DNA from 3 places in the Azotobacter salinestris genome. Region 3 is predicted to be linked to each of the others. Evidence: predicted binding sites of a transcription regulator. Region 3 holds the regulator's gene; each other region holds the start of a gene.
What was found. Region 3 encodes sigma-54, which starts transcription at its own class of promoters, with help from an activator protein. Its sites were predicted from a motif close to ANTGGCATNNANNTTGCTNT; they were not measured.

Region 1 (3,271 bases), 2.3 Mb from region 3:
CCGTCTGCTGCGGGCCGGCGTGCGCATCTTCGAATACCAGCCGCGCTTCCTGCACCTGAAGATGGTGCTGGTCGACGACTGGGTCAGTGTCGGCTCCTGCAATTTCGACCACTGGAACCTGCGCCTGAACCTGGAGGCCAATCTCGAAACGCGGGATCCGGCCTTCATCGCCGAAGTGGTCGAATGTTTCCTGGCCGATTTCCAGGTCAGCCACGAGGTGGACCGGCAACAATGGCAGGCCCGGCCCTGGTATCGCCGGCTGCGCCAGAGGCTGTGGGGCTGGCTGGACCGGCTGGTGGTCGATCTGCTGGATCGTGGCGGTTGAGTGGTCGACGGCCGGAAAGCGGCAGGGTAGGGTGGGGCTTCTTCGTCTCGTCCAGGAGTTACCCATGTCCGCCAAGAAGATCCTCATGCTGGTCGGCGACTACGCCGAAGACTACGAAACCATGGTGCCGTTCCAGGCGCTGCTGATGGTCGGCCATAGGGTGCATGCCGTGTGCCCGGGCAAGAGTGCCGGGCAGAGCGTGCGCACCGCCATTCACGATTTCGAGGGCGATCAGACCTACAGCGAAAAGCCGGGGCACAACTTCGCCCTGAATTTCGACTTTGAGCAGGTGCGCGCCGAGGATTACGACGCGCTGCTGATTCCGGGCGGCCGGGCGCCCGAATACCTGCGTCTCGACGAGCGCGTGCTGGAACTGGTGCGGGCCTTCGCCTCGGCGAACAAGCCGATCGCCGCCGTTTGCCATGGTGCCCAGCTGCTGGCGGCGGCCGGGGTGCTCGACGGGCGTTCGTGCAGTGCCTATCCGGCCTGCGCTCCGGAGGTGCGACTGGCGGGCGGCGAGTATGCGGATATTCCGCTGGATCAGGCGCATGTGGACGGCAATCTGGTCACGGCACCGGCCTGGCCGGCGCATCCGGCCTGGCTGGGCAGCTTCATCGCCCTGCTGGGTACCCGGATCGTCCACGAGGGCTAGGAACTTTCGCGGGTACCGGTCAGGCCGGTGCCCCAGTCTGGCGCCGCGGCACACTCGAATGCCTGGCCAACAGGTAACCTATGCCAGGTGTTGCATTTTTTTGGTGCGCAATGGATCTTGCCTGTGGGATATGAGGCTATTTTGGTGCATGCCTCTCCCGACTCTGCCATCCCTGTGTGCGATACGGCAAGCCGGACGGTGTGCCGGGATCGCTTGGGACGGTGAATATCGAAAGAACAGCAACACGGACGAGGAGCCGAATGGGCTCTTCAGCCGCTCCCGATTTGTCGCCGCTACCGTCGGCACATCTCCAAGCCATTGATAGGACTAGGAACTTGGCAACTGGCATGAGCTTTGCGAATTCCTTCTGTGCACAGCCGAGGAGCATGCATGGATCGCCAATTTTTTGACGAAATGTACGATGCGAACGGCGTCTGCCGGCCGCATTACCGGGGCTTCGCCAACTGGCTGGAGAACACTCCCCAGGAACTGCTGGCCCAGCGCCGGCGCGAAGCCGATCTTCTGTTTCACCGAGCGGGTATCACCTTCACCCTGTATGGCGACGCACAGGGCACCGAGCGCCTGATCCCCTTCGACATCATCCCGCGCAGCATCCCCGCCAGCGAGTGGCGCGGGATCGAGGCCGGGTGCATCCAGCGGGTCCAGGCACTGAACCTGTTTCTCGCCGACATCTACCACGATCAGCGCATCCTCAAGGCTGGTATCATTCCGCCGGAGCAGGTGCTGTCCAACAGCGGCTACCAGCAGGTGATGCACGGGCTCGACCTGCATCGCGACATCTACGCGCACATCGCCGGGGTCGACCTGGTGCGCGATGGCGACGGCACCTTCTATGTGCTGGAGGACAACCTGCGCACGCCGAGCGGCGTCAGCTACATGCTGGAAGACCGCAAGATGATGATGCGGCTGTTCCCCGAGCTGTTCGCCGCCCAGCGCATCGCCCCCGTCGACCACTATCCGAATCTGCTGCTGGAGACCCTGAAGAGCTCCAGCCCGCTGGACAATCCCAGCGTGGTGGTGCTGACGCCGGGACGCTACAACAGCGCCTATTTCGAGCACGCCTTCCTGGCCCGCGAGATGGGCGTGGAGCTGGTGGAGGGGGCCGACCTGTTCGTCCGCGACGAGCGGGTGTTCATGCGCACCACCGCCGGCGCCAAGCCGGTGGACGTGATCTACCGCCGGCTGGACGACGCCTTCCTCGATCCGCTGGCCTTCAATCCCGAGTCGGTGCTGGGCGTGCCGGGGCTGCTGTCGGCCTATCGCAGCGGCAACGTGGTGCTGGCCAACGCCATCGGCACCGGGGTGGCCGACGACAAGTCGATCTACCCCTATGTCACCGACATGATCCGTTTCTACCTGGGCGAGGAGCCGATCCTGCAGAATGTGCCGACCTGGCAATGCCGCAAGCCGCAGGATCTGTCCCATGTCCTGGCCCACCTGCCCGAGCTGGTGGTCAAGGAGACCCAGGGCTCCGGCGGCTACGGCATGCTGGTGGGACCGGCGGCCACCAAGGCCGAGATCGAGGCCTTCCGCGAGCGTCTCAAGGCGCGCCCCGAGGCCTACATCGCCCAGCCGACCCTGAGTCTGTCGACCTGTCCGACCTTCGTCGAAAGCGGCATCGCGCCGCGGCACATTGATCTGCGGCCCTTCGTCTTGAGTGGCCGTGAAACCCGTCTGGTGCCCGGTGGGCTCACCCGCGTGGCACTGCGAGAAGGCTCACTGGTGGTCAACTCGTCCCAGGGCGGCGGGACCAAGGACACCTGGGTCGTTGAGGATTAAAGGAATTATCGAGCATGTTAAGTAGAACCGCCGCCGATCTGTACTGGATGTCGCGCTATCTGGAGCGTGCCGAGAATCTCGCGCGGATGCTCGACGTCAGCTACTCGTTGTCCCTGATGCCGCAGGATGGCCGCGGCAACGGCCTCGACGAACTGGCCATGCCGCTGCTGATCACCGGCACCCTCGAGGAGTACCTGCAGCGCCATGGCGAACTGCATGCCGAGCGCATGCTGAATTTCTTCGCCCTCGACGCGACCAACCCGGCCAGTCTGTTCAACTGCCTGGCCGGGGCGCGCAGCAACGCCCATGCGGTGCGCGGGCGGATCACCGCCGACATGTGGGAGAACATCAACGCCACCTGGCTGGCCTTGCTCGACCTCGCCGAACAGGGGCTGAGCGGCTACGGCATCAGCCGTTTCTGCGAGTGGGTCAAGGAGCGTTCGCACCTGTTCCGCGGTGCCACCTACGGAACCCTGATGCGCGGTGACGTGTAC
Region 2 (3,271 bases), 1.7 Mb from region 3:
CGATCGAATTCCGGCAACTCGTCGAGAAACAGTACGCCCTGGTGCGCCAGGGTGATCTCGCCGGGGCGCGGCCGGCTGCCACCGCCGACCAGCGCCGGTCCCGAGGCGCTGTGGTGGGGCTGGCGGAACGGCCGCTGCGGCCAGGCCGCGAGCGGCGCGCTGCCGGCCACCGAATGAATCGCCGCCACCTCCAGCGCCTCGTGTTCGTCCAAGGGCGGCAGCAGGCCCGGCAGGCGGCTGGCCAGGAGGGTCTTGCCGGTTCCGGGAGGCCCGCTCAGAAGCAGATTGTGAGAGCCGGCGGCGGCCACCAGCAGGGCGCGCTTGGCCGCGGCCTGGCCCTGCACTTCGGCGAGGTCGGGATAGGGTGGCGCCTGACGCAGCAGGCCCTGGGCCTGGTAGGGCGCAAGGAGCGTCTGGCCGTTCAGGTGTGCGGCCAGCTCCAGCAGGTGGTCGACTGCCAGCACGGTCAGGCCCGAGGCGAGGCTGGCCTCCTCGGCGTTCGCCTGCGGCACCACAAGTGTGCGTCCGGCAGCGCGGGCAGCCAGCGCGGCGGGCAGTACGCCCCGGACCGGGCGCAGGCTGCCGGAGAGGGCCAGCTCGCCCAGGCATTCCAGGCTGGCCAGGGCCTCGGCGGGCAACTGCTCGCTGGCGGCGAGGATGCCCAGGGCGATGGCCAGGTCGAAGCGGCCGCCGTCCTTGGGCAGGTCGGCGGGCGCCAGATTGAGGGTGATGCGCCGCGCCGGGAAGTCGAAGCCGGAGGTGAGGATGGCGCTGCGCACGCGGTCTTTGCTCTCGCGGACCGCGGTTTCCGGCAGGCCGACCAGGGTCAGCGCCGGCAGGCCGTTGGCCAGGTGCGCCTCCACGGTGACGGCGGGCGCCTCGACGCCCACCTGGGCGCGGCTGTGGACGATGGCCAGGGACACGGATCTCTCCTTGATCGCATTCCCCGCGCGGTCAGGCCGCGGGCGGGGCGGGGGGCTGCTCGCCCAGGCGTGCCTCGAGTTCGGCGACCTTCGCCTCCAGCGCCTCCAGGCGGGCGCGGGTGCGGGCGAGGACGGCCATCTGGCTGTCGAATTCCTCCCGGCTGACCAGATCGAGCTTGCCGAAGGCGCTCTGCAGCAAGGCCTTGAGCTGGGCCTCGAGTTCGCGGGGCGGAAGCGGCGTCTCGCCGCTGAACAGGCGGGAGGCATGGGTGCTGAGGGTATCGAACAGGGCTTTGGGCGGCAGCATGGTGCGTTTCCGGAATCAGTCGGCCGCCAGTGTAACACGGGCCATCGGCAAGGCTGCCGCACAGTGTCGTGCACGGTTTTCGTGCGAGGGCGCAGCCGGTTGCGCACCCGGTGGGTGCGACATCTTTTCGCGGCCTGCCTGGCGAAAGATCCATAACCATGTCGACGATAGGGGTTTTGGCCGTTTGTCGATAGCGGTATGATTTTTGCCTTTGCGAAGACAGGGCACCTTGAGGCGTCGGCCAGACGCCGGATGCCGCCGAGCGGGCCGGCCAGAGGCGGTCACGCGAAAGCCGAACACTGCGCTTAAACTTGAATCGGGATCGTTCATTCCTGGGGCAAGTCCACTACACGGAGATACGTTTCATGAAGCTAGTCACTGCCATCATCAAGCCGTTCAAGCTGGACGACGTACGCGAATCGCTGTCGGAGATTGGGGTGCAGGGCATCACCGTCACCGAGGTCAAGGGGTTCGGTCGGCAGAAGGGCCATACCGAGCTGTATCGGGGGGCGGAGTACGTGGTCGACTTCCTGCCCAAGGTGAAGATCGACGTGGCCATCGAAGACAGCCAGCTCGACCATGTCATCGAGGCCATCACCAAGGCCGCCAACACCGGCAAGATCGGTGACGGCAAGATTTTCGTCGTCAATCTGGAACAAGCCATCCGCATCCGTACCGGTGAAACCGGCACCGACGCGATCTGAGCCCACGATCCCCCCCCTCGCCCCAGGAGATAATCAATGACGCTGCGCAAAAGCGCAGGGCTTGCTGCCCTTTCTTCTCTCTTCCTGCCCGTCATGGCCAGTGCCCAGGAGGCTGCGCTGGATTCGGGCGACACCGCCTGGATGTTGACCGCCACGGCGCTGGTGCTGTTCATGACCATTCCCGGCCTGGCGCTGTTCTACGGCGGCATGGTGCGTGCGAAGAACCTGCTCTCGGTGATGATGCAGTGCTTCGCCATCACCGGCCTGATCAGCGTACTCTGGGTCCTGTTCGGCTATAGCCTGGCCTTCGACACCACCGGCATGGAAGCGGGGGTGCTCAACTTCAGCTCCTTCGTCGGCGGTCTGGACAAGGCCTTCCTCAGCGGCCTGACCACCGACAGCCTGGTCGGCACCTTCCCCGAAAGCGTCTTCATCACCTTCCAGATGACTTTCGCCATCATCACCCCGGCGCTGATCGCCGGTGCCTTCGCCGAGCGCATGAAGTTCTCGTCGATGCTGGTGTTCATGACGGTGTGGTTCCTGCTGGTCTACGCACCGATCGCGCACATGGTCTGGAGCGGCGACGGCGCGCTGATGTGGGACTGGGGCGTGCTCGACTTCGCCGGCGGCACCGTGGTGCACATCAACGCCGGTATCGCCGGCCTGGTCGCCTGCCTAGTGCTGGGCAAGCGCAAGGGCTACCCGGGCGTCGCCATGACCCCGCACAACCTCGGTTACACCCTGGTCGGCGCAGCCATGCTGTGGGTCGGCTGGTTCGGCTTCAACGCCGGTTCGGCGATCGCCGCCAACGGCACCGCCGGCATGGCCATGCTGGTGACCCAGATCGCCACTGCTGCCGCGGCGCTGGCCTGGATGGCCGCCGAGTGGCTGACCCACGGCAAGCCGAGCGCCCTGGGCATCGCCTCCGGCGTGGTCGCCGGCCTGGTCGCCATCACCCCGGCCGCCGGTACCGCCGGCCCGATGGGCGCCCTGGTGATCGGCCTGGCGTCCGGCGCGATCTGCTTCTACAGCGCCACCGCCGTGAAGCGTCGCTTCGGCTATGACGACTCCCTCGATGCCTTCGGCGTGCACGGTGTCGGCGGCATCGTCGGTGCGGTGCTGACCGGCCTGTTCGCGGCCCCGGCCCTGGGCGGCTTCGGCGAAGTGGACAGCATCGCCACCCAGCTGTGGGTCCAGATCAAGGGCGTGCTCTTCACCGTGATCTACACCGGCGTCGCCACCTTCGTGATCCTCAAGGTGATCGAGCGGGTGATGGGACTGCGTGTCACCGAAGAGGAAGAAACCATCGGTCTCGACCTCTCCCTGCACAACGAGCG
Region 3 (3,271 bases):
CAAGGTCACCATCACCCAGGACGACAACGGCGATATCAAGGTTTTCACCTCGGTCGGCAATCCTGCCTACTACGAGCAGAAGCCGGCACCTGACAAGAGCATCGTCAAGGCCTACGGCCAGACCATCCAGTACTTCGCCGAAAACGAACGCATCGTGCTGATCGACAAGGCCCGCGTGATCCAGGATGGCAATACCTTCGAAGGTGAGAAGATTGTCTACGATACCCAGCGCCAGATCGTCAATGCTGGCCGCGCCACGGGGACCAAGGTAACCAGCCCGAAGCCACGAATCGACATGGTCATCCAACCGAAAAAGAAACAGCAGCCGGGACAGACCCAGTAATGGCCACCCTCAAAGCCCAGCACCTGGCCAAGAGCTACAAGGGCCGTCAGGTCGTCCGCGACGTCAGCCTTTCCATCGAGAGCGGCCAGATCGTCGGCCTGCTCGGCCCCAACGGAGCCGGCAAGACCACTTGCTTCTACATGATCGTCGGCCTGGTCCGCGCCGACCAGGGACGCATCCTGATCGACCAGGACGATGTCACCCATCTACCCATGCACGGCCGTGCCCGGGCTGGCATCGGTTACCTGCCGCAGGAGGCCTCGATCTTCCGCAAGCTCACCGTGGCCGACAACATCATGGCGATCCTCGAAACCCGCAAGGATCTCGATGGAGAAGGCCGCCGCCAGGCGCTCGAAGCCCTGTTGCAGGAGTTCCACATCAGCCACATTCGCGACAGCCTCGGCATGAGCCTCTCGGGCGGAGAGCGGCGTCGCGTCGAGATTGCCCGCGCGCTCGCCACCACGCCGAAGTTCATCCTGCTCGACGAACCCTTCGCCGGCGTCGACCCGATTTCAGTGAACGACATCAAACAGATCATCCACCACCTCAAGAACAAGGGCATTGGCGTCCTGATCACCGACCATAACGTTCGCGAAACGCTTGATATCTGCGAAACCGCCTACATTGTCAACGACGGACAACTGATAGCCGAAGGCGATGCCGAGGCCATCCTCACCAACAAACTGGTGCAGGAAGTCTATCTCGGCCACGAATTCCGACTATGAAATGCGCCATTGAATGGGATAGACCAGTTAAATTCCGTTATAATCAGGCATAGAATTTGCTTTAGAAAGGCGCATCGTCGCCTCGTAGTGATTGACGCGAATGCTTCGGCAAATATGGTGCTTCCTACAATATGAAACCATCGCTAGTCCTTAAGATGGGTCAGCAGCTGACGATGACTCCGCAGCTGCAACAAGCCATCCGTCTGCTTCAACTGTCGACCCTGGATCTGCAACAGGAAGTCCAGGAGGCCCTCGACTCCAATCCCATGCTGGAACGTCAGGAAGACGCAGAGGACTACGACAGCCCGGATATGCTGGGCGAGCATGGCGACCAGTCGACAATCGATACCGCATCCGGCTCTTACCAGGAAAGCTATGAAAGCGTAACGGCCAGCGAGGATGGCGGCAGCCTCGAGGATGGCGACTGGCACGAGCGCATTCCCAACGAACTGCCGGTGGATACCGTTTGGGAAGACATTTACCAGACCAGTGCCAGCAGCCTGCCGAGCAGCGATGAAGACGAGTGGGACTTCACCACCCGCACCTCCACGGGCGAGAGCCTGCAGAGCCATCTGCTCTGGCAGCTCAACCTGGCCCCGATGTCGGATACCGACCGCCTGATTGCCGTCACCCTGATCGACAGTATCAACAGCGACGGCTATCTGGAGGCCTCTCCGGAGGAAATCCTTGCCTCCCTGGATCCGGAGCTGGGTATCGAACTCGACGAAGTGGAAATGGTGCTGCGCCGCATCCAGCAGTTCGAGCCGGCGGGGGTCGCCGCCCGCGATCTCAGCGAGTCGCTGCTGCTGCAACTGCGTCAGCTGCCGCTCGACACCCCCTGGCTGGAAGAGGCGCAACGACTGGCCAAGGACTATCTCGATCTGCTGGGCAACCGCGACTTCACCCAACTGATGCGACGCATGAAACTCAAGGAAGAGGAGCTGCGCCCGGTGATCGAGTTGATTCAGAGCCTGAATCCTCGTCCCGGCGCCCAGATCGAGGCGAGCGAGCCCGAATACGTGGTGCCCGATGTCATCGTGCGCAAGCACAATGACCGCTGGCTGGTGGAGCTCAACCAGGAGGCCGTGCCGCGCCTGCGCATCAACCCCCATTATGCCGGTTTCATCAGACGTGCCGATGCCAGCGCCGACAACACCTTCATGCGCAACCAGCTGCAGGAGGCACGCTGGTTCATCAAGAGCCTGCAGAGTCGCAACGAAACTCTGATGAAGGTATCCACGCAGATCGTCGAGCACCAACGGGGTTTTCTCGACTACGGCGAAGAGGCCATGAAACCGCTGGTGCTGCATGACATCGCCGAGGCGGTCGGTATGCACGAGTCGACCATCTCACGGGTCACCACCCAGAAATACATGCACACTCCGCGCGGCATCTACGAGCTGAAATACTTCTTCTCCAGCCACGTCAGCACCGCCGAAGGCGGTGAGTGCTCGTCCACGGCCATCCGCGCCATCATCAAGAAACTGATCGCCGCGGAAAATCCGAAAAAGCCATTGAGCGACAGCAAGATCGCTGGTTTACTGGAAGAGCAGGGCATACAGGTGGCTCGCCGTACAGTCGCCAAATACCGGGAATCGCTCAGCATCGCGCCTTCCAGCGAACGCAAGCGACTTATGTAACAGGATCGGGTCGGCCGCCGAGACGGCAGCAGCGCTCAGCGGCCACTCGAAGCAGCGTATACCGGTAGCAGGCCCGTCAGCCTGCATCAAAATAGAAACAAGGAGAAAGCGGTATGCAAGTCAACATCAGTGGACATCAACTGGATGTGACCGACGCCCTACGCGACTATGTCGAGGAGAAGATCAGCCGGCTCGAGCGCCATTTCGACCGCATCACCAATGTCCAGGTGATCATGTCGGTCGAGAAGCTCAAGCAGAAGATCGAGGCGACCATGCATGTCGCCGGCGCCGAAGTGGTCGCCAACGCCGAGCATGAAGACATGTATGCGGCCATTGACCTGCTCGTCGACAAGCTTGACCGTCAACTGATCAAGCACAAGGAAAAGCAGATCGAACGCCAGCAGGGCGCTACGGCCCGCTGACTCCTTCGCCCCATGATCAGACTCGAAGACATTCTGACCCCCGGCCGTTCCCTGGTGAACGTGCCGGGAGGAAGCAAGAAGCGCGCCCTCGAATACATAGCTGCCCTGGTCGCCCGCGAAATGCCCGACCTGGATCAGCAG

Region 1: the regulator sigma-54 is predicted to act here: its motif matches at 1,319-1,338, upstream of GCU53_RS19465 (circularly permuted type 2 ATP-grasp protein).
Region 2: the regulator sigma-54 is predicted to act here: its motif matches at 1,423-1,442, upstream of glnK (P-II family nitrogen regulator).

Annotation. Positions count from the first base shown of each region.
Region 1 covers NZ_CP045302.1:4,156,078-4,159,348, forward strand. Annotated here, with positions in the region: gene GCU53_RS19455 (phospholipase D-like domain-containing protein) at 1-325, shown strand, start outside; gene GCU53_RS19460 (DJ-1/PfpI family protein) at 390-977, shown strand; gene GCU53_RS19465 (circularly permuted type 2 ATP-grasp protein) at 1,368-2,777, shown strand; gene GCU53_RS19470 (alpha-E domain-containing protein) at 2,792-3,271, shown strand, end outside.
Region 2 covers NZ_CP045302.1:3,221,955-3,225,225, forward strand. Annotated here, with positions in the region: gene GCU53_RS14895 (YifB family Mg chelatase-like AAA ATPase) at 1-923, opposite strand, end outside; gene GCU53_RS14900 (accessory factor UbiK family protein) at 955-1,230, opposite strand; gene glnK (P-II family nitrogen regulator) at 1,596-1,934, shown strand; gene GCU53_RS14910 (ammonium transporter) at 1,971-3,271, shown strand, end outside.
Region 3 covers NZ_CP045302.1:1,544,870-1,548,140, forward strand. Annotated here, with positions in the region: gene lptA (lipopolysaccharide transport periplasmic protein LptA) at 1-343, shown strand, start outside; gene lptB (LPS export ABC transporter ATP-binding protein) at 343-1,068, shown strand; gene GCU53_RS07305 (RNA polymerase factor sigma-54) at 1,200-2,708, shown strand; gene hpf (ribosome hibernation-promoting factor, HPF/YfiA family) at 2,822-3,130, shown strand; gene ptsN (PTS IIA-like nitrogen regulatory protein PtsN) at 3,143-3,271, shown strand, end outside.